3 regions of the Bacillus sp. THAF10 genome follow, and region 2 is predicted to be linked to each of the others. Evidence: predicted binding sites of a transcription regulator. Region 2 holds the regulator's gene; each other region holds the start of a gene.

Region 1 (6,939 bases), 1.7 Mb from region 2:
TTTTTCGGTAGGAAGGAGCATTGGAGAACTTCGGGAACATGTATTCAGAGGCAATCTTTCCTAGTCCGATTATTTCTTCCTCTGCATTTCTAATGAATACATAATCGCCAACTTTCATTTTATGACAAAATTGATATAAGGCTGATGCATGTAGATAGGAATCCTTTTGATTATTTAGTTCTCTCATGGCCTGCCATAAATCTTGTTTGCTCTTATATGTCCTTATGTCCCCTAGTTCTCCATGCTGCATAATTAATAACCCGTTTTCAAGATGAAATTTACCATCAGGAAGCTCGCACATCCAGTACTGAACATCTTCACTTCTGGTGAGCAATACCTTCTCATCCTTAGTTTCCACATGTTCTTTGTAGAAATAGTAAAGAAAACAGCTTATTTCATAAAAAATTGGGAGCTCTGTTTTTCTCCCGACAATTTCAATATATTTGTCAGCAAGAAAACTTTTTTGAATTAGCTGTTGGTAATGCTGAATCTTAGTTCCTAATGACAAGGAATTAATCCTTGCTGCTTCTTTGTAAATAGCCTCCACAGCGATACATTCGAATTTAGAGAACCGACAAAAATAGTGAGGAAACAGGTAATGCAAAAGCTCTCCAACTGCTTGCTGGCCAAATCCTGTTAGCTTATAATCTGGACTCGCGTAGAAATTTTGAATCCTCTCTTCCATCAATCCTTCCCCAAGCGCAAAATAAAGGAAGCTTTTTCGATACTGTTCAAGTGGTACACGTTTTTGTCCAAGTGCTCTTTCCCTAGCCAAGGGAAATTGAAAGATACTTAGCTGATCTCCTAGTTCTTGAATGTCTTTCCACTCCAGGCAAGACAAGCTTTCTATCATACGAAACCTTTGAAAATAGTGGTACCTCTTTTCTTCAACCTCAATATCCCCTATCCAATTCTCTGCAAGACTTTTATATAAAAATAAATATTGATCTAATTCCTCAAAAGCTGCTCTTCCTTTTAATGTGCCTGGAATTTTCCAAAAGGAGTATAAAAGTTGATCTTCTTCCATTGTTAGGGGCTGAACCTTAATGTTTTCCAATCTGAATAAATCTAGATTTTTTAATCCCCATATTTTACGTAAATTCTTTAAGGTTAGCAGTTTGCCATATTCAACAATTTCCATTGTTAGCGTGATACATTCCTCGTGAGTGCTACTAGTTAGCTTGCAAATGTATTCTATTCCTTCTTGATCAGCATAGTAAATTTTATCTCCTATCTCTAATTGGGTGACATGGAGGTGTTCATACAATTCTAGGTGCATCTTTATTATTCCAGTTGTAATCTGTACTCTATTGCCACGTATTATCCATGAGGGCAAACGGAACACTCCTTTCCCACTCATATTTCCTCCCTATACTTTATTACTTAAAATGAAAAAACATTCAATTTTAATATTAGGGACTTGCACATGATAATATTTTTCGAAAGTTGTTGACAATTAATGGTTTCCTACATATAATTTATCTTGAAGTTATAAATCTTGAAGTAAAGATAATTTAATTAAAAGTAAATGAGGAGGAATAGTTAATGGCAAAAACAGTTTGGAATATTGACAAATCTCATAGTTCAGTAGATTTCGCAGTTAAACACATGATGTTCGCTACCGTAAAGGGTGGGTTTCAGGAATATGAGGCAAAAGTTGTAGCAGATCCAACAAATTTAACAGATGCTGAGATTGAATTTGTAATAGATGTAGCAAGTATTGATACTCGAAGCAGTGATCGTGATGCTCACCTTCGTTCAGCGGATTTCTTTGATGTAGATAATCATCCGAAAATGACGTTCGTCGCGACAAACATTGTAAAAGCAGATGAAAACGAGTATGAAGTTACAGGTAACTTAACGCTGCGAGGAACGACAAAATCTGAGACTTTTTCAGTTACGTTTGAAGGGTCTGGTCAGGACCCTTGGGGAAATGAGAAAGCAGGTTTTTCAGTAGAAGGAAAAATTAAACGTAGTGATTACGGTCTCACTTGGAATGCTCCGCTAGAAGCTGGTGGCGTACTTGTTGGAGACCAAATCAAAATTTCTTTACAATTGCAAGCAGCTAAAGCGTAAAAAACCTGTTCCGTTTAAGGAGAGAAAAGAAAAACAGTGCTAAAAACACTGTATTTAACAGCAAAAAACCCAGACTTAATGGCTCTGGGTTTTTACGATTTTTTAACTTGTTATTCCGTTAAAACTCCTAGTAAATGGAAGTAACCCCTTTTGTACGTTCCAGTTCCTATTGCAGATTTAAATACTCCATTCACCAAAAAGGAAAATGCTGAAGTATCAAAATGTCTTCGTTTTCTTACAAGCATAAAGGTGCCTAACCGCTTTACCATCTTATACTTTCAGCCCGTCATTCAAGAATCTGGCCATAAAAATGCTAAATGAGCGCAAGTCTCTTATTCTAGGATTGCGCTCGATAACGGAAAATCATATAGACAATTTAGCAAATATTTTTGCTTCCAGTTTCTCTTATATTTCTAGTAATACCCTCTAGTTCTTTTTTCGTATCAGGGTGTAAAACAATCTTATTGGTAAGATCTAAGGTGGAATCTTTGACTTTTCTTCCCCATTTCCTTGAAAACGAACGCCAATCACATACCATTTCGATGAGATATTTTCTGGGCATAGGCAAAGCCTGATTATTATTCGAATCAACAACCCAATATTCCCAATGATGCTTATTTTTATGTTGATGGTGCAGCCAGGCATATCTCCATTTCAATTCATCATCAGCACTTTTTTCTCCATCATAAAAAAATTTCTTTGCATACGGAAAAAATTCTTTTGGTGAAAATTTTGACCAATCATGAATAATGCCTTGTATGTATAATCCTTCTTTCCAGCATTCAATAAGCACGTTTAGCTTATGGTCAAGGATATAAAGGAAGTACTTCCAACTAGCCTTTAACATAAAAAGCCCCCCATTTATCCGTTAAATGTTAGATTTATTTTCTATTTAAATATTTTTATTTCTTCTATTTTAGTTTAATACAAGATAAGATCTAAATGAAATGGCAGCCTATTCTTCAACTTTTGCTTTAGATAGTAATGCTATTAATTTTTTTCTTTTAATATAGTAACTACTCCAATACTAAACACCAAAATACCAATTAACATTAATGAATGTATAAATCCATTTAGAAGAGGTACAAATTCTCCAGTTAAATTCTGGTTTCGATACACGATTTTAACTAGGCTGTACCCAAGAGGAGAACTAATTACTAAAATAATAATCCCTAAAATAAAAAATAACATTGCTTGTTTATTCATCAATCATTCCCCTTTTTACAAATTTAATTGTTCGTCCCTACTCCTTAATGCCAATTATTTCAAATATTAGGCATTTACTCAAGAAAAATTTTCCATAAAAAAAGAAGCTTACCTTAGTGAATATAAGCTCGCTCTGTAATTAAAACGTGCTGACCTTTCATTCCTATCATAATCCCCCTTCCTCAGGAGCAATCTACTATGCTACAATTGCTCCTATTTAATTGAAAAAATCACTTTCGCGCGTTCCAGTTCCCAAGATAGGGAAGGATAGTCATAAGAATAATAAAGAAACCTAACAGTATTGCTCCACCTTCAAAAGATAAAAGAGAAATTAGCCTTAAAGATTTTGGATCATCTTTCTTATTAAATATAAGAACAATCCACCAAACATTAGAAAGAATAAACCTATCCCTAAACCAATTAAGAAGCAAATATAGATACTTGCTCCAGTTTGTTTAGTATCTCTATCTGTTCATTTTTCTCCATATCCATGATGTAATTAGGAGTATTACACCAACTGAAGCACCAATAATTTGGTCTAATAGAAGTTCACCAGTTCTGAAATAACGAATAGTAAAAGTTCCTCCAAAAATAGCTATTATAGTAACTGCTAATTGAATAAGATATGAGTTTATTTTCACCTATTTCCCCTCCCGCCTATTTTAAACAACCTTCCAATACTTATGTAAGGAGTGAGCCGTTTTGCAACAAACGCTCCAGTTTGTTGCATACTGGAGTATAAATAATGTAATCATTTAGCTCAATTTTCTTATATATTTCTCTTAAATTTCAATTCAAACTCTGGCTTAGTTTTATAGTCCATATAATGGACACTTCCGTTAAAGTCTAAATATGATTGATAGCGTGTACGCAGTGCAGGAGCTGAGACCATATTAAGGACTTGCTCTTTACTAACCCAGCGACTTTCTGCTGTTTCATCAGATGTTGTCAATTCCCCACCTATAGGTTCACATACAAAATCAAACATCACTTTTGTAGGTACTATCTTTACCCCGCTATGTCCTTCATATGTGCCCGTATTAGAGAAAACCCCTACCAAATGAGATACTTTAACATCAATCCCGCTTTCTTCTTTAACTTCTCTTATTACCCCATCTATTAAATTTTCACCTACCTCCACTTGACCTCCTGGAAATACCCAGTGACCATCTCTACGGGTTTTAACTAATAATATTTCACCTTTACCATTTTCAACAAAGCCCCCCGCAGCCACAATATGTACTGGCATTTGCATTATAAATCACCTCATTTATAATATGTTTTTCTTCCAAAATCCTGCCCCATTCTTAAGTAAGAAGCGACCCGCTTTGCTGCAATTGCTCCCAATTAACGGCAATTCTAGTGAAAATTTTCATTAGTTTGAATGATTTTTTTTGCTTCTAAAATTTATAGCCCTATCAATATACTCCTTAGCATCCTTAATAATATATTTTAGTATAATAGCAAGCATTAGGCTGAATATTGAAAAAATTATGAACACCAATCGATATAAATTAGCGTTATTATCTTCGTATGGGTGGTTCATTTAGCTGATGATGATAAGAAAAATAAACATACCACTTATACCAAATAAAATTTTTGACAACCATTTAACCCTTTCAAAATATGGCATTAATGACTCCCTCCTTAAAAACAAATATTATGTGTTGCTAGTTCTACAATCCGGCCCTTAATGAAATATCCATTATTTTCAATTATATCACATAAGTTGGCAGGAACACTTGCGATTTGACAAGTCATGTAACCCCCTATATAGCACCTCATTTTTTGCTGTGCAATAAATAATTTACGCTTGCTAATGGAAATGCTGTTTGCAGTGTTAATTGCCACATAATTGATTGAAAACATTGTTATACCAACACATAAAGCAGGGATAATTCCTATGTGAATTATCCCTGCTTTATTAGTAATGGTATCTATTCCAAAACCCAACCCCTACTCGAAAAATAGGCTTGTTGTAGATAGTTACCGTAATTCTTCCCAAATGATATCTGCCACTTGCAAACACACAATAGGAGCAAGGTCAGTGGAATAGGAAGCATCCATGACCTTTTTTATTTGTACCGCTAAATTCTCCAATTCATCACAATATCGTAAGGCTTTATAAATCTTCTTGATTTCGAGGGAATATTCATCCTCAGCACCGCCTAATGCAAGAAGGTCCATGGGATCCCAATCATTAATCACCTTTTTTACAATCTCATAATTGCTTAATATTAGCGGATTTTGTGACTGATTCATCCTTAACACCCACCTGAGTTAATTTGATAGTGCACCATAAAATTTGTTTGTCAGCTCTATTGTGTGTTTGCTTCCGCCTTTTTCAAGCACATCCTCTATTAGCATGGCGGTTAAGAGTGTTGGATTCTTTTGATCGTAAGAAATCCAAAGGCCGTTTTCCATACCTTTTGTTTTATCTATTTCAGCCGTTCCGGTTTTACCTGCAATTTCTCTGCCAGGTAGATTAGCAACGCTCGACTTTCCTTCTGTAACCGTTTGCCGTAAAAGTCCTTTAAGTAAAGCTGCTGTATCGGATGAAGCGATTTCCTTCCATACGCTTGACTCCTCTTCTTTCAATAATAACGGCTTCATCATGGTCCCGTCATTCACTATACCCCCATAAATACTTGCCAGATGAACAAGACTTATCAAAAATTCACCTTGTCCATATGCGGTATGTGCCAACATGACATTACTGTTAAATTTGCCTGAGTTAGAGATTTGTGAATTGCTTTCTATTGGATATGCAAAAGGAAGTTCTTCCCCAACCCCGAGTTTTCTCAAACCCTCTTCAAAAGTTTCTGCACCAATTTCCACCCCTGCCATTGCAAAATAGATATTATCTGAATTGTTCAACCCACTTCGCAAATCAACCTTTTTATCATCTTCATACACTCTTGTAACGTTGCTGCCTCCGATATTCCATTGTTTCTTTGGTATATCATATTGATGATTTGGATCTAGCTTTCCGCTTTCTAGTCCTATAATGGCTGTTAAGAGTTTCATTGTAGATCCTGGAGAATAGGTATAACGGAAAGTATTCAGTGTTGCATTATTACGTGGACCTATTGTGACACTATTGGGATCATATGCAGGGACACTTACAAGACTTAGTACTTTTCCAGTGCTTGGTTCATACACCGTGGCCTGGCCTGTTTCATCTTTAATCGTCTCATATAACTTAGCTTGAATCTCGGCATCTATCGTGAGCGTAATGTCCTCTCCCCTGACAGGCTCTGTTCTGGCAACTGTTTTTTCCGTTCCGTCCTCTTTCACTTGAGTCACAAGCATTCCTTCTGTTCCTTTTAGTTGTTCTTCATAAAGGGCCTCCATTCCTGCTTTTCCTACCCTGTCACCAGCTTCATACTCATCATTTTCTTCCAAGTCTTGTGCCGTAACCTCATCGATATAACCAACTAAATGAGCTGTAGCTTCAGCATATGGGTATACCCGTTGTACTTCTCTGTTATTCCAAATTCCTTTTTCAAAGTCGATAATTTCGAGAACATGCTCTCTTTGCTCTTCTCGAAATTTTTTAATAACCATTAATTGATCTGGTTGAGCCCAGCTTACTGTATATAGCTTGGTGATATCCTCTTCTGTCAGATTAATATGTTCGGCAAGTCGTGTGAGGTC
Region 2 (6,939 bases):
TCATACTGTTCTCCTATTCTGAAACAAGTGCTTCCCATTCCTCCATGAAGGAGAGAAGCTTTTCCTGAAGCTCTTCGTTTTCGGTATTTAAAGCTAGCACCTGTTCATGGTCTTGATACACTTCGGGTAAGCATAACTGGCTTTCGTTATACTCCATCTTCTTTTCTAGCTCTTCCATCGCTTTTTCTATTTCTTCTACTCGGCGCTGGCGTTGGCGTTCTTGTTTCTTCAATTCTTTTTCCTGCTCATAGCTAAGCTTTTCCTTCGTGTCAGAAGAGGCAACAGCCTTTGAAGGATTCGCCTTTGCGCTAGCGGCTTCTGTCTCCAATCGCGCAAGCTCCTCGGCTTCTTCTTTCTTTTCGACATAATAATCATAGTCGCCTAAATATTCATTGGCTCCATCTGTACTTAATTCATAGACCTTGGTTGCAAGACGGTTAATAAAATAACGATCATGCGAGACAAATAGAATCGTACCAGGAAAATCAATTAAGGCGTTTTCTAAAATTTCTTTGCTGTCTAAATCCAAATGGTTGGTAGGCTCATCCAGTATGAGCACATTGGAGCGCTCCATCATCAATTTCGACAGCGCAAGCCGTGCCTTTTCCCCACCGCTCAAAGTGGACACTGGCTTTAACACATCATCTCCTGAAAAAAGAAAGTTACCGAGCACGGTACGGATTTCTTTTTCCACCTTGTTTGGATATTGATCCCAAAGCTCTGCTAGCACGGTTTTATTGGAGGTCAGGTCTGCTTGCTGCTGGTCATAATAACTGATGCTCACATTGGCACCAAAACCATACTCGCCAGCAAGTGGCTTTAACTTCCCGACAAGTGTTTTTAATAAGGTCGACTTTCCAATTCCGTTCGGACCAACAAGTGCGACACTATCCCCGCGTGATAGGCTCATCGCCACATGTCGAAAAATAGGGGTCGCATCATAAGAAACAGCTAAATCTTTTATTTTTAAAACATCATTTCCACTTTGTCTATCAATATCAAACATAATCGAAGCGGATTTTTCGTCTCCTTTTGGACGCTCCATAACTTCCATCTTTTCGAGCTGCTTTCGGCGGCTTTGGGCCCTTTTCGTGGTGGAAGCTCTCGCTAAATTACGGGCCACAAAATCCTGCAGCTTCGCAATCTCATCCTGCTGCTTTTCAAAGGACTTCATATCCCGTTCATACTGCTCTGCTTTTAGCTCTAAATACTTGCTATAGTTTCCGATGAATTTCGTTGATTTTTTTCTAGAAATCTCATAAACGGTTGTCACCACTTTGTCCAAGAAGTAGCGATCATGCGAAACAATCAGCAACGCACCTGGGTAGCCCTGCAGGTAGCTTTCGAGCCAAGAAAGCGTGTCGATGTCAAGGTGGTTGGTTGGCTCATCCAAAATCAACAGATCTGGCTTTGTTAATAGAAGCTTTGCAAGCGCAAGACGAGTGCGCTGCCCACCACTCAATGTCTCAATCGGCGTGTCATAATCAAATTCTGAAAAACGTAACCCATGCAAAACAGAGCGGATGTCTGCTTCATATTGAAAGCCCCCACGCTGCTTAAAGGACTCCTGCACCTCGTCATACTCCTTCAGCACACGTACATAGCGGGCCTGATCATCAAAATAAGCAGGGTCCCCCATATTTGCCTCAAGCTCGCGCATCTTGCCTTCAAGCTCACGAAGCTCCGTAAACACCGTCAGCATTTCATCCCAAATCGAGCGCTCCGTCTGCAAGCCCGTATCCTGAGCTAAATAGCCAATGGAGACTCCTTTTGGTTTAATAAGCTCCCCTGAATCAAAGGAAAGCTGATTGGATATGATTTTAAGTAGAGTAGATTTACCGGCCCCATTGCGTCCAACCAAGGCAATTCTATCTTTCGATTGTACTTCTAGTTTTATATTCGATAAAATAAGGTCAGCACCGAAATATTTCGATAGCTGATTTACTTGTAAAATAATCATCCTTTTCACCTCAAGCAATTCTAAGATAAGTTTATCCTTCTTCTTAGTTAACATCAAGATATTGGGGTTTTTATGAAAAGGCTCTGTTCAAACTACGTTGTTGATTTCTGCAAATGACTCCGCGTCCGCGGGGCGATGCAGGAACCTCCTCGGGCTATCGCCCTGTGGGGTCTCCTGTCAATCCCTTCATTCCCGCAGGAGTCTCCGCCTTTGCTACAATCAACAACTAGAAACTTCATATAAAAGTATAATCACTTTTAACAAAGTCTAAAAAGATAGAAATGTAATCGTTTTCGTAACGTGATAGAATAGAATTAAGAGCAAACGTGTCGTACAAATGGGGGAGTAATATGAATAACGAACAATGGAAAATACCACAGGCAACAGCAAAAAGACTGCCTCTTTATTACCGTTTTATTCAAAATTTGCATGCTTCAGGAAAACAACGAGTTTCCTCGGCAGAGCTTAGTGAAGCAGTAAAGGTCGATTCGGCAACCATCCGCAGAGACTTCAGTTATTTTGGCGCTCTTGGAAAAAAAGGCTATGGCTATAATGTTCAATATTTGTTAACTTTTTTCAGGAAAACGCTCGACCAAGACGAATTAACATATGTTACTCTAATAGGTGTAGGTAATTTAGGAACCGCCTTCCTACATTATAATTTTATGAAAAACAATAATACGAAAATAGTGACGGCCTTCGATGTGGACGAGTCCAAAATCGGCTCGGAGATCGGTGGGGTCCCTGTTTATCATTTAGACGATATGGAAGTACACTTGCCAGACAATGTGACGGTAGCCATCTTGACGGTTCCGGCTCCTGTTGCGCAGCCTATTGCGGATAGACTTGTAAAAAAGGGCGTAAAGGGCATACTGAACTTTACACCAGCACGTATCAATGTACCGGAAAACATTCGCATCCATCACATCGATTTAGCGGTGGAACTCCAATCATTGGTATATTTTCTCAAGCACTATCCAAGCGAGTAAAAAAGTTGTAGAATAAGAATATTTCGAGGAGGTGTCAAAAATGGGTTCATTAGGAATGGGAAGCCTCTTACTTATTGTATTTGTAGCACTATTAATCTTCGGACCAAGCAAGTTACCACAGCTAGGGAAAGCTGCCGGGAATACGTTGCGTGAATTCAAGAACGCGACAAAAGGATTGGCCGATGACGACGATAAAGAGAAAAAAGAAGAAACGAAGTAATGTAAGGATGAACATATATGCCAGATAGAGAAATGTCGGTTTATGACCATATAGGTGAGCTTCGAAAAAGAATCATCCTGGTGGTATCCTTCTTTTTCGTGTCGGCCATCGGTGGCTTCTTACTCGCCGAACCGATTATCGTATACTTACAAAACACCAACGAAGCGAAAGAGCTGACGATGAATGCCTTTCGCATGACAGATCCCATCAAAATCTTCATGCAATTTGCCTTTATCATCGCCTTTATCATCACGTTTCCGGTGACCCTTTTTCAGCTCTGGAGCTTCATCAGTCCAGGACTATACGAAAAAGAGCGCCGTGTAACCTTAAGTTATATCCCTATTTCCATCATCCTGTTTATAAGTGGACTAGCTTTTTCATACTTTATCCTCTTTCCATTTGTTGTCGACTTTATGGGAAGACTGGCAGACCGCTTAGACATTAATCAGGTTATTGGAATTAATGAATACTTTCAATTCTTGTTTCAGCTCACCCTTCCATTTGGGCTGCTGTTTCAAATGCCAGTCATTGTGATGTTCTTAACAAGACTTGGCCTGATCACACCTGACTTGCTCGTACGAATCCGTAAATTCGCTTATTTCGCTCTATTGGTCATTGGCGGACTGATTACACCACCAGAATTAATCTCTCATCTGATGGTCACAGTCCCGCTCTTTGTTCTATATGAAATAAGCATCGTCATCTCGCGTACGGCTTACCGAAAAGCAAAGAAAGCAGAAGCATTAATGGAACAGGAATTAAATCAAAAATAGGCTCGCACCCTAAGAGGTGTGAGCCTATTTTCTTTGGATCTCTTTTATTTTTTTATGAAGCAAGTATGAGCGGATCGCCACTCCAAAATCAAACGTGGCAATCAGCATTAACAAAATCGTGTGCCACTCCCAAATGCTTTCCCCTAATGAGGCAATCGCGAGGTACAAAAACAAGGACCCCATGATCGAATAAAAGAAAACCATGCGTAACGGTGTAATTTTCATCAAATAATCCTCCAAGTCTTAAAAAAGCTCTTTTCTCAGAGATTGTTGCATCTAACAAAGAAAAAGTCGGCTTTAAGACTTTTTCTAATATTTACGCGAAGAAAAATTGCTTCAACATTATATATTCCTCCACGAAAAGAGCCCGACAGTAACGTTGATTACGGGTAACATAGCCTAAAAAAAGAACGAAATAAACTGCGGAAGATTGTTTTGCATCTCTTCCATCCGCTGCATGTACCGTTCAATGTCCTCCCGGAACACAAATTGTACGATTACTACAAACGAGTTCATTCCCACATGGGCAATAATCGGCACAATAATCCGTTTTGTTTTTACATATAAAAATGCAAAAATCCCGCCCATCACAAAATAGATAAGTAAATGCTTAAAGTCTTGATGGACAAGGGCAAATAGGAGGGAGCTGACAACCAACCCTGCAGCAAAATTGAAGCGCTTATAGATGGCGCCGAAAATGATCTTCCGAAAGATGATCTCCTCCATAATTGGCCCAGCCACGGCTACTGCAAAAATCATTAACGGGAACGCTGACACAAACCCCATGATTTGTTGTGTATTTTGTGAGCCTGGCTCAATCCCAAACAGCTGCTGCTGAACCATCGCCGCAACCGCTTGACCAATCAGCGCGATTGGAAAACCAAGCATGGACCAAAGAACCGTAATCGACAACGAAACCGGTTCGCCGCGAAAATCCTCTTGTTTCCATTCTTTCCGCAGCATCCAGCAAATAATAATAGCAGCTAAGGTAAAACTGATAAAGGCCCAGAGTCCTATCAAATATGGAATTCTGTTTTCCATCCCTTCACCAATACCAAGCCACAGAAGCAGCGGAACTCCCCCAGCTATGGACAGCTGCATAACTACATATACGATAATGACATACCAATACTTTTTCGTCATAACGAGCTCCTCTTGTGCAATATTCACTTTCCGTATTGTACCATACAATATATATGTCCCTATAATGATAAGGTTTCCTATATTATTGATTTCTTGCGTGTGGGTTTTGATTGAGTTTGGATTTCGTGGGAGGGTGATGAAATTAATGGAGGGGGTTTGGGACATAATTAATCCACTTTTCGATTTATTAAGCGACTTTCACCCATAATTAATCCAACTTCCAATTAATTAAGCCATTTGAAGCAACATAAAGGCCATTCGACACCTGACAACAAATTTCGCAACCACTCCCCCTTGTCATGAAGTAGTTTCTCGCTGTTGATTGGAGCAAGGGCGTAGACTCCCCCGGGATTGAAGCGATAGACTGGAGACCCCGCGGACGCGGAGCCATTTGAGGAAATCAACAGCGGCATTTAACAGTACTTTTATGAAAAATGTAAAGGATTCCAAAGTCGAAAAAATTTTAGATAAAGATACTTGCAAAATGAAAAGAGATTATTTATTATAATAATTGTGTTAGCACTCAAGACGTAAGAGTGCTAATAATAAACCAAACATTACTTATGAAACCAAGGAGGTTGTTTTCATGTTAAAGCCATTAGGTGATCGCATTGTAATTGAGCTTGTTCAATCAGAAGAAAAAACGGCAAGTGGTATCGTATTACCAGACTCTGCGAAAGAAAAACCTCAAGAAGGTAAGGTAGTAGCAGTAGGTTCAGGTCGCGTACTAGAAAGCGGAGAGCGCGTAGCACTTGAAGTTGCAGCTGGCGACAGCGTAATCTTCTCTAAATACGCTGGTACAGAAGTGAAATTCGAAGGCAAAGAACTTCTTATCCTTAAAGAAGCAGACGTACTTGCAGTAGTAGGCAAATAATCAAGGCGTGCGGCTGACAGACCAGCTGGCGCATATTCATAATGAAAAACCAAAAATACATTTAACTTTCCTGAGGAGGTCTATCAATTATGGCAAAAGAGATTAAGTTCAGTGAAGAAGCTCGCCGCTCCATGTTACGCGGTGTAGACAAGTTAGCTGATGCAGTGAAAGTAACATTAGGACCAAAAGGACGCAACGTGGTTCTTGAGAAAAAATTCGGTTCTCCACTTATCACAAATGACGGTGTAACCATCGCAAAAGAAATCGAATTAGAAGATTCTTTTGAAAACATGGGTGCAAAGCTTGTAGCAGAAGTTGCTAGCAAAACAAACGATGTTGCTGGTGACGGTACAACAACTGCAACAGTTCTAGCGCAAGCGATGATCCGCGAAGGCTTAAAGAACGTAACAGCTGGTGCGAACCCAATGGGCGTTCGTAAGGGAATTGAAAAAGCGGTTGCGGTTGCAATTGAAGAATTAAAAACAATCTCTAAACCAATCGAAGGCAAAGCTTCCATCGCACAAGTTGCATCTATCTCTGCAGCGGACGAAGAGGTTGGCCAACTAATCGCAGAAGCAATGGAGCGCGTGGGTAACGACGGCGTTATCACTCTTGAAGAATCTAAAGGCTTCACAACAGAGCTTGAAGTAGTAGAAGGTATGCAATTCGACCGTGGATATGCATCTCCATACATGGTAACAGATTCTGACAAAATGGAAGCTGTTCTTGAAAACCCTTATGTGTTAATTACAGATAAGAAAATCACGAACATCCAAGAAATCCTTCCAGTTCTTGAGCAAGTAGTACAACAAGGCAAGCCATTGTTACTAATAGCTGAAGACGTAGAAGGCGAAGCACTAGCAACACTTGTTGTAAACAAACTACGCGGAACATTCAATGCAGTAGCTGTAAAAGCTCCTGGATTCGGTGACCGTCGTAAAGCTATGCTTCAAGACATCGCTGTCCTAACTGGCGGAGAA
Region 3 (6,939 bases), 1.6 Mb from region 2:
CCAGTTTATCAAGAATGGTGGAAATATAATTTCTGACTGTCCCATATTTCAGTTGTAGCTCATCGGCAATTTCTTGTGTGTTTTTGCCGTCAGCAACAAGCTCAAGCACCGCTCTTTCTCTTTCAGTTAACGGGTTTTCCTCTCCGTAGAAATCATCTATCAGTTCAGGTGCATAGACCTTTCTACCTGAAACCACATTCCGAATCGAGTTTGCTAATTCTTCACTTGGGCTATCCTTTAGTAAATATCCACTCACTCCTGCTTTAATGGCACGTTGAAAATACCCACTTCGTGCAAAGGTTGTCAGAATAATAACCTTACAACCGGACCCTTTCAACTCTTCTGCTGCTTCTAGTCCTGTTTTATCTGGCATTTCAATATCCATGATGCACACATCCGGTTTATGCTGGTGATATAATGTCACTGCTTCGTTCCCGTTACCTGCCATTCCAACCACCTTCATGTCTTCCTCTAATTCCAGTAATGAACCAAGAGCCCCTAACATCATTCGTTGGTCTTCCGCGATCACGATTCGAATCATATTGGCTCCTCCTTTTCCCCTTGATTGACCATATTAGGCACCTTTATCAAAAGCTTTGTTCCTTTTTCGTGTTGAATGTCAAGCGTACCATTGACAAACTCTAATCTTTCCTTCATTCCTAATATACCACTGCCCTTAAAGGTATCTATTCCTTTTGCTTTCCCTATGCCATTATCTTCTACAGACAGGAGTATCTCATTTCCTACCTGTTTAATGGTTATCATGCAAACTGTAGCTTTACTATGTTTTACCACATTGGTTACCGCTTCTTTTAAGCACATACTCAATATATTTTCTAGAAACAAGGAATTCTTTTTTAAAGGCAGGTCCTCAATTATTTCCATTTTAATCTCCGCAGCATCAAGAAGCTGTCTCACACGGATGATTTCTTCCTTTAACCGGATCCCGCGCATTTGTGAGACCATCTGGCGAACTTCTTTTAATGCAGTTCTTGCGGTTTGTTGCACGTCGTTTAGCTCTAATTTTGCTTGTTCCGGATTTTGTAGGATAATCTTCTTTGCTAAATCACTTTTTAATCCAATTAAAGAAAGCTTTTGGCCGAGTGTATCATGAAGGTCTCTTGCAATTCTTTGTCGTTCCTCCTGAATGATTAGTTCTGATATTCGCTTATTTGCCACATCGAGTTGTGCCTCCAGTTGATCTTGTTTTCGTTTATTATAAAGGTTAAACGGAAGCAGGATGACAGCAATCCATATAATCACGACAAACGGTATTTGAGTTAAAAATAACTCGTCTCTTATAATAAAGTTGATGTTAATTGCCACAGTTGTTGCGATTAAATGAATAATGTAAAGCACGATAAAGGCAATTTTATTTCGTATTTTGCCATTGTAAAATGCAATATAAAAAGCAAAATAGATGAAATGAAACAAAATCGTCATGGTGATGGATATGGCAATTAGAATGCATGTCCATAAATACACCGGCCATTTTTTAGAAAGAAATGCTAAACGGTATGTAAGAAAGAAAATAATCGTTAAAATAATCCCAACAATGATTTCTGGAGTAGATGATGATTGAAAAATAAAATAAAAGGGGAGGATGCTGAAAACACTCCATATATAAGGAGAAATACCTGACCCCTTTTGGAAAATGGTAAATCTTTTTTTCATGTAAAAGCCCTCATTCTCTTCAAAAATTCTCTTAAGGTCATTTTATCATATTAACCAATTTAAATTGTCCATTGATCATGGATAATACCAACCACATACCACTTGCCATCCAACTGCTCCACGACAACACGAAGGCTTCTCCAATCCAATCCTTCATATTTTGGATCAATTCCTGAAAAATGAAACTCAATCACAATAGCATCAGGGTAGAATTCTTGTGCATTATCCAAGCTATTTCCTTGCCCTATGCGCTTGTTGGTCGATACCTCCTCTGGTTGAGCAAAATCTACATCATAAACAAACTTCTCATAATAATCTTGAAAGGTAAGATTAATCGGATCTCCTGACCCATCAAACTCTCCCCACGTATAGACCGTCTGATCTTGCCAAATTGTTTTTATTTGCTCCCCAGTAAAAGTTTGGTCAGATTCTTCCCTGATATATGCATAAGGAGTAAATCGGACTCCTTTCACTGGATGGACCACCTCACTTAATGTGGAGAAATCTTTATCTCTGAGTAAGGTAGCAACAGATAAGGCAAATTCATCTGCTTTTATTTCCTCTTGTTCTTCCTCTTCATCAGTGTGTCCATTTTCTACTGGAGTGGGGTCTTCCACTGCTTCTCCTTTTTCAAATAATGCACACCCAAATAAGGATAAAATTAAGCAAATGAAAATCGTTAGCTTTAAGTACCTCATACTCCTTCCCCCTTCGGATTAGTTTTACAAAATACTTTGCTATTCTCTATTGTATTATCACTTTGAGCATGAAAGAAGCAGGTTTTGGATATTCAAAAGAAACAAACCCGCTTATTCTTAGCGGGTTTTGGTAGGAAGTTAAGATAATTTTTCTTTCAAGCTTTCTAAGCTTTCTTGATAATACTCACTTGCAAGCTTGTACTGGCAATTGTCATAATAATATTTTGCGAGCATTTCCGTATATTTGACATTAAATCGTTTGTTTCCTGCTTTCTCAAAATAAGGTAACACTTGATCCTTAATATAAGATTCTATTTCCGGATTTTTATCAATTTTATAGATATGGGTGGTGAAATGAATGATATGCTCTTGGTTGTTGTCGCGTTTTGCTAATAGCAATCCCTGCTCTGCCCATTCTCTGGAAAATTCAAATTGGTTTAGGTTAATATATTCAAAAACAAGACCTAGAATAGAATAGACACTTCTACTATCCTGATTCTTAAGTTTGAGAGACTCTAAATAATAGTGAATAGCTTCTTCAGATTGTTGCAAACGAGATTTAATAGAGCCGAGGTTATTTAATGCCATTGATTCCAAATAGTTGTCCTTGATGGTCTCTCCAATATTTTTTGCGGACAGGAAATGTTTTTCTGCCATTTTATAGCGCTTGCAAAAATTGTTGTTAATTCCTAAAATGATGTGACATTCAGCGGAGCGGGTTTGATTGTAATTACTTTGATAGATGGTCAAGGCTTTCTCAGCGTAATAAATGGATTCAAATACTTCATTTGTTTTAATCTTTGTTAATGCAACTTGATAAAACAACTCCGCTCGATCATCATCTGCAAGCATTGGAAGAGCATCAGACAATGTCATTGCATTACTAAGAGCGAGCGTTGATTGAAGAAAATTGTCTGTACGATAATAATAAATACCTAAAGTTTTGTAATGAATATATTCTAAGGTGGGGTTTAAGCTCGTGGGTAACATATTAATTTGATTAAAAATAGGCTTATAAAGCTTCTTATCTTGAATCATTAAATAATATTTTAGTTTTACAATCAGATAAAGAAGTAGCTCTTCGTGTGTTATTTTATCTTCGCTTAATTCAAACTCATCATGAAGGTAATTAAATTTGTCTCTTGCCTGAATTTTATTCTGAGCAACAGTTAAGTCATATAAATTATATAGTAGTTCTTCTAGAGGAGATTTTATATTTCTGGCAGTTCGAATTTTTTGATTTTCATCCTTGTGTGCAGTGAGTTCGTCGGTGCAAAGAATTCCGTAATCGAGGCTGTAATGGAGAGGTGTTTTTTTTCTTGCAAGGCTATGAAAATGGTTATTTACAATACGCATCGATAAACCCCCTTTTGTGTGAATTATAAGAATATTTTACCACCTTATTCCACATTTTTGTACATTTTTCTAGTAAAATAGCTAATTTTATGTATAATTTTCTACTACACCTTCTCCGTCACAATTTAGCCCCATCTTCGCCATAAAGATGTCAAAAACAACTGCCGCTTCCCTGTTTTTCTTTTAAATAATAGGGAATATACTAGTAATAAGAGTCAGCGCAGACTTAATATTGTGAAATACTGAGCAAACTATTGTATAATGTAATGGAACACAGAGTTTCGATTGAGCTACACAAAGGAGTGAAGATGGATGTTTGAATATGATCCGGTGTTGTACAGCAGAATTCTTACCGGAATAACGTTGGCAGTACATGTAATTTTTGCAACTATCGGTGTTGGTGTGCCTCTTATGATTGCCTTAGCCGAATGGATGGGGATTAAACGTAAGGATGAGCACTATCGTTTGCTTGCAAGAAGGTGGGCAAGGGGTTTTGTTATTACAGTGGCTATTGGGGTAGTGACTGGTACAGCCATTGGTCTTCAGCTAAGCTTACTTTGGCCAAATTTTATGCAGCTTGCAGGCCATGTCATTAGTTTACCTCTATTTATGGAGACATTTGCATTTTTCTTTGAAGCTATTTTTCTTGGAATCTATCTTTATACATGGGATCGTTTTAAAAAGAAAATCTATCATTTTCTCTTGTTGATTCCAGTAGCGCTTGGAGCTACTGCATCAGGCTTTTTCATCACCACGGTAAACGGATTTATGAATGCTCCTCGAGGCTTTGATATAGAAAATGGTGTTTTGACAAATATTCGCCCTTTAGAGGCAATGTTTAATCCTGCTACACCAACAAAAGTAGCACATGTTCTTTCTTCTGCTTACTTAACGTCTGCTTTTGTGCTAGCAGCCATTGCCGCATTTGCGATTTTAAGAGGGAAAGACCATGTGTATCATAAAAAGGCACTGCATCTTACCATGACTGCAGCAGCAATTTTTGCGATATCAACCGCTATTATTGGAGATTTCTCCGGTAAATACCTAGCTGAGTATCAGCCAGAAAAGCTAGCAGCAGCAGAATGGCATTTTGAAACGACAACAGAAGCTCCATTGATTGTAGGTGGAATTCTAGATGAAGAAAATAGAGTGAAATATGCTTTAGAGATACCATATGCATTAAGTATACTTGCACACGGTGATCCAGGTGCAGAGGTTATTGGACTGGAGGAATTCCCAGAAGAAGAATTACCACCACTAGTTGTTCATTATTTCTTTGACCTTATGGTGGGAATCGGGATGTTTCTGGCGTTCATTTCTATTCTTTATGTGCTGATTGCTAAAGTACGGAAATGGAATCAATGGAACAAACCATTGCTTTGGGCAATTTTAGCAGGTGGTCCCCTCTCTCTCCTTGCCATTGAGATGGGTTGGTTCTTTGCAGAATTAGGGAGACAGCCATGGTTACTCGTGGGTTATATGACAGTAGAACAAGGTGCGACCACATCAGATCATGTGGATTTAATGATCGTCTTGTTTGTGCTACTCTATCTAGTACTTCTCTCTACATGTACCACTGTTTTACGAAAAATGTTCAAAAATAACCCGGTGGAGAAAGAGCTCCAAGATAGAGGGATGGAATGAGGAGGATAACAAATGAGCTATGAAGTAATTGGAATCACGGTGCTTTGGACATTTCTATATGGTTATTTGATTGTCGCTTCCATCGACTTTGGCGCCGGGTTTTTTAGTTTTTATTCGAGATTGACAAAAAAGGATCATCTTATTGACAAAATTATCGTTCGTTACCTTTCCCCAGTTTGGGAGGTCACGAACGTGTTCTTAGTGTTTTTCTTTATTGGGATAGTTGGGTTCTTCCCTTCTACTGCCTATTACTATGGAACAACACTACTTGTTCCTGGAAGCATTGCAATCGTTTTACTCGCCATACGTGGTTCTTATTACGCGTTTCATCATTACGGTGAAAAAGGAAGTCTTGCTTACCAAGCGTTATACGGCGCAACTGGTCTTTTAATACCAGCTTCTTTGTCTGTTGTTTTGACTATTTCAGAGGGTGGCTACATCTATAAATACGAGGACTCTGTGTGGCTTGACTATCACGCATTGTTTACCAGCTTTTACTCATGGGCAGTTGTTCTATTAGCCATTGTTAGTGTGCTTTACATCTCAGCATTTTTCCTAGCTTTTTATGCAAATGTTGCTCGTGATGAAAAAGCCTTTGAAGTACTTAGAAAATATGCTTTGAACTGGAGTTTGCCAACTATTCTTGCAAGTGTATTAGTATTTTTCGCAGTCAGTGACCATAATGCTATTCACTTTGAACGTATGCTAGGCCACTCCTGGTTGTTCAGTCTCTCCTTTCTCTTTTTCCTTGGCGCCGTTTATCTGATGTGGAAAAAGAGAAATCTTGGCATAGCATTTATACTCGTGATGCTGCAATTTGCAACAGCATTTTACGGGTATGGAGCTTCTCACATGCCTTACCTGTTATATCCTTACTTAACAATTTATGATGGATTTACGAACGAATCGATGGCAATTGCTTTAATTACGGCATTCATTGCGGGACTTTTCCTACTTATTCCATCGTTGTATCTGTTAATGCGTTTGTTCTTGTTTGATAACAAATACGTGCAAGGAAAAAAATAAGGAGGCAAAATTATGGAGCATTTTTTAATCATGTATGCATCCCCCCTCATCGTTGTTGCTGGAATTACAGTATTATTCCTTTGGGGAGCTATGGGGAAAGAAAAGTATAAATAAACAAAATAAAAGCTGTCTGAAAGTCAGAAAACGTTGACTTTTAGACAGCTTTTTTTGGAACGGCTGGGAGGCCACTGGTAATCTCCGCAAAATGGTTCCACATCCCAGGGGCGATGCAGGAGCATCCTCGGGCTATTGCCTTGCTGGGTTCTCCTGTTAATCGCTTCATTTGCGAAAATAGTCTCCGCCTTTTGCTCCAATCACCCATTTGTAACTTTTTTTGAATCATGCTTCCGACATATCAGGAGTTTTTTTATAAATCTTTTCTAGTATATGGAAAGCCATAAATTTTCTTTAGTTGTAAGAGGTTGGAGTTGAAGTCTTCGACACTAGCTGGTCGCTTTATCGAGGTGGTTTCTCCATCTTTAAAATGAAATTCGAAATAATCTTGATCCTCTTCATTATCAATGGTCAAATAGACTTTTTC

What was found. Region 2 encodes Rex, which represses fermentation and respiration genes when NADH is low (regulators of the CRP and FNR family bind a similar motif). Its sites were predicted from a motif close to TTGTGAAATATTTCACAA; they were not measured.
Region 1: FIU87_RS10445 (glycosyl transferase) is a predicted target of Rex. The motif match lies at 3,330-3,347, and genes of this name have one in related genera.
Region 3: FIU87_RS10200 (cytochrome ubiquinol oxidase subunit I) is a predicted target of Rex. The motif match lies at 3,961-3,978, and genes of this name have one in related genera.

The regions. Positions count from the first base shown of each region.
Region 1 covers NZ_CP045403.1:1,999,348-2,006,286, forward strand. Annotated here, with positions in the region: gene FIU87_RS10430 (hypothetical protein) at 1-1,360, opposite strand, end outside; gene FIU87_RS10435 (YceI family protein) at 1,546-2,076, shown strand; gene FIU87_RS10440 (DUF5662 family protein) at 2,453-2,923, opposite strand; gene FIU87_RS10445 (glycosyl transferase) at 3,067-3,282, opposite strand; gene FIU87_RS21035 (hypothetical protein) at 3,747-3,923, opposite strand; gene FIU87_RS10450 (NUDIX hydrolase) at 4,052-4,537, opposite strand; gene FIU87_RS10455 (DUF1871 family protein) at 5,269-5,544, opposite strand; gene FIU87_RS10460 (penicillin-binding transpeptidase domain-containing protein) at 5,563-6,939, opposite strand, start outside.
Region 2 covers NZ_CP045403.1:317,932-324,870, forward strand. Annotated here, with positions in the region: gene FIU87_RS20855 (hypothetical protein) at 1-4, opposite strand, end outside; gene FIU87_RS01765 (ABC-F family ATP-binding cassette domain-containing protein) at 14-1,960, opposite strand; gene FIU87_RS01770 (redox-sensing transcriptional repressor Rex) at 2,311-2,949, shown strand; gene FIU87_RS01775 (twin-arginine translocase TatA/TatE family subunit) at 2,990-3,169, shown strand; gene tatC (twin-arginine translocase subunit TatC) at 3,187-3,942, shown strand; gene FIU87_RS01785 (YdiK family protein) at 3,967-4,167, opposite strand; gene FIU87_RS01790 (CPBP family intramembrane glutamic endopeptidase) at 4,342-5,085, opposite strand; gene groES (co-chaperone GroES) at 5,672-5,959, shown strand; gene groL (chaperonin GroEL) at 6,049-6,939, shown strand, end outside.
Region 3 covers NZ_CP045403.1:1,945,081-1,952,019, forward strand. Annotated here, with positions in the region: gene FIU87_RS10180 (response regulator transcription factor) at 1-541, opposite strand, end outside; gene FIU87_RS10185 (sensor histidine kinase) at 538-1,674, opposite strand; gene FIU87_RS10190 (hypothetical protein) at 1,734-2,372, opposite strand; gene FIU87_RS10195 (tetratricopeptide repeat protein) at 2,511-3,728, opposite strand; gene FIU87_RS10200 (cytochrome ubiquinol oxidase subunit I) at 4,041-5,372, shown strand; gene FIU87_RS10205 (cytochrome d ubiquinol oxidase subunit II) at 5,385-6,398, shown strand; gene FIU87_RS10210 (hypothetical protein) at 6,766-6,939, opposite strand, start outside.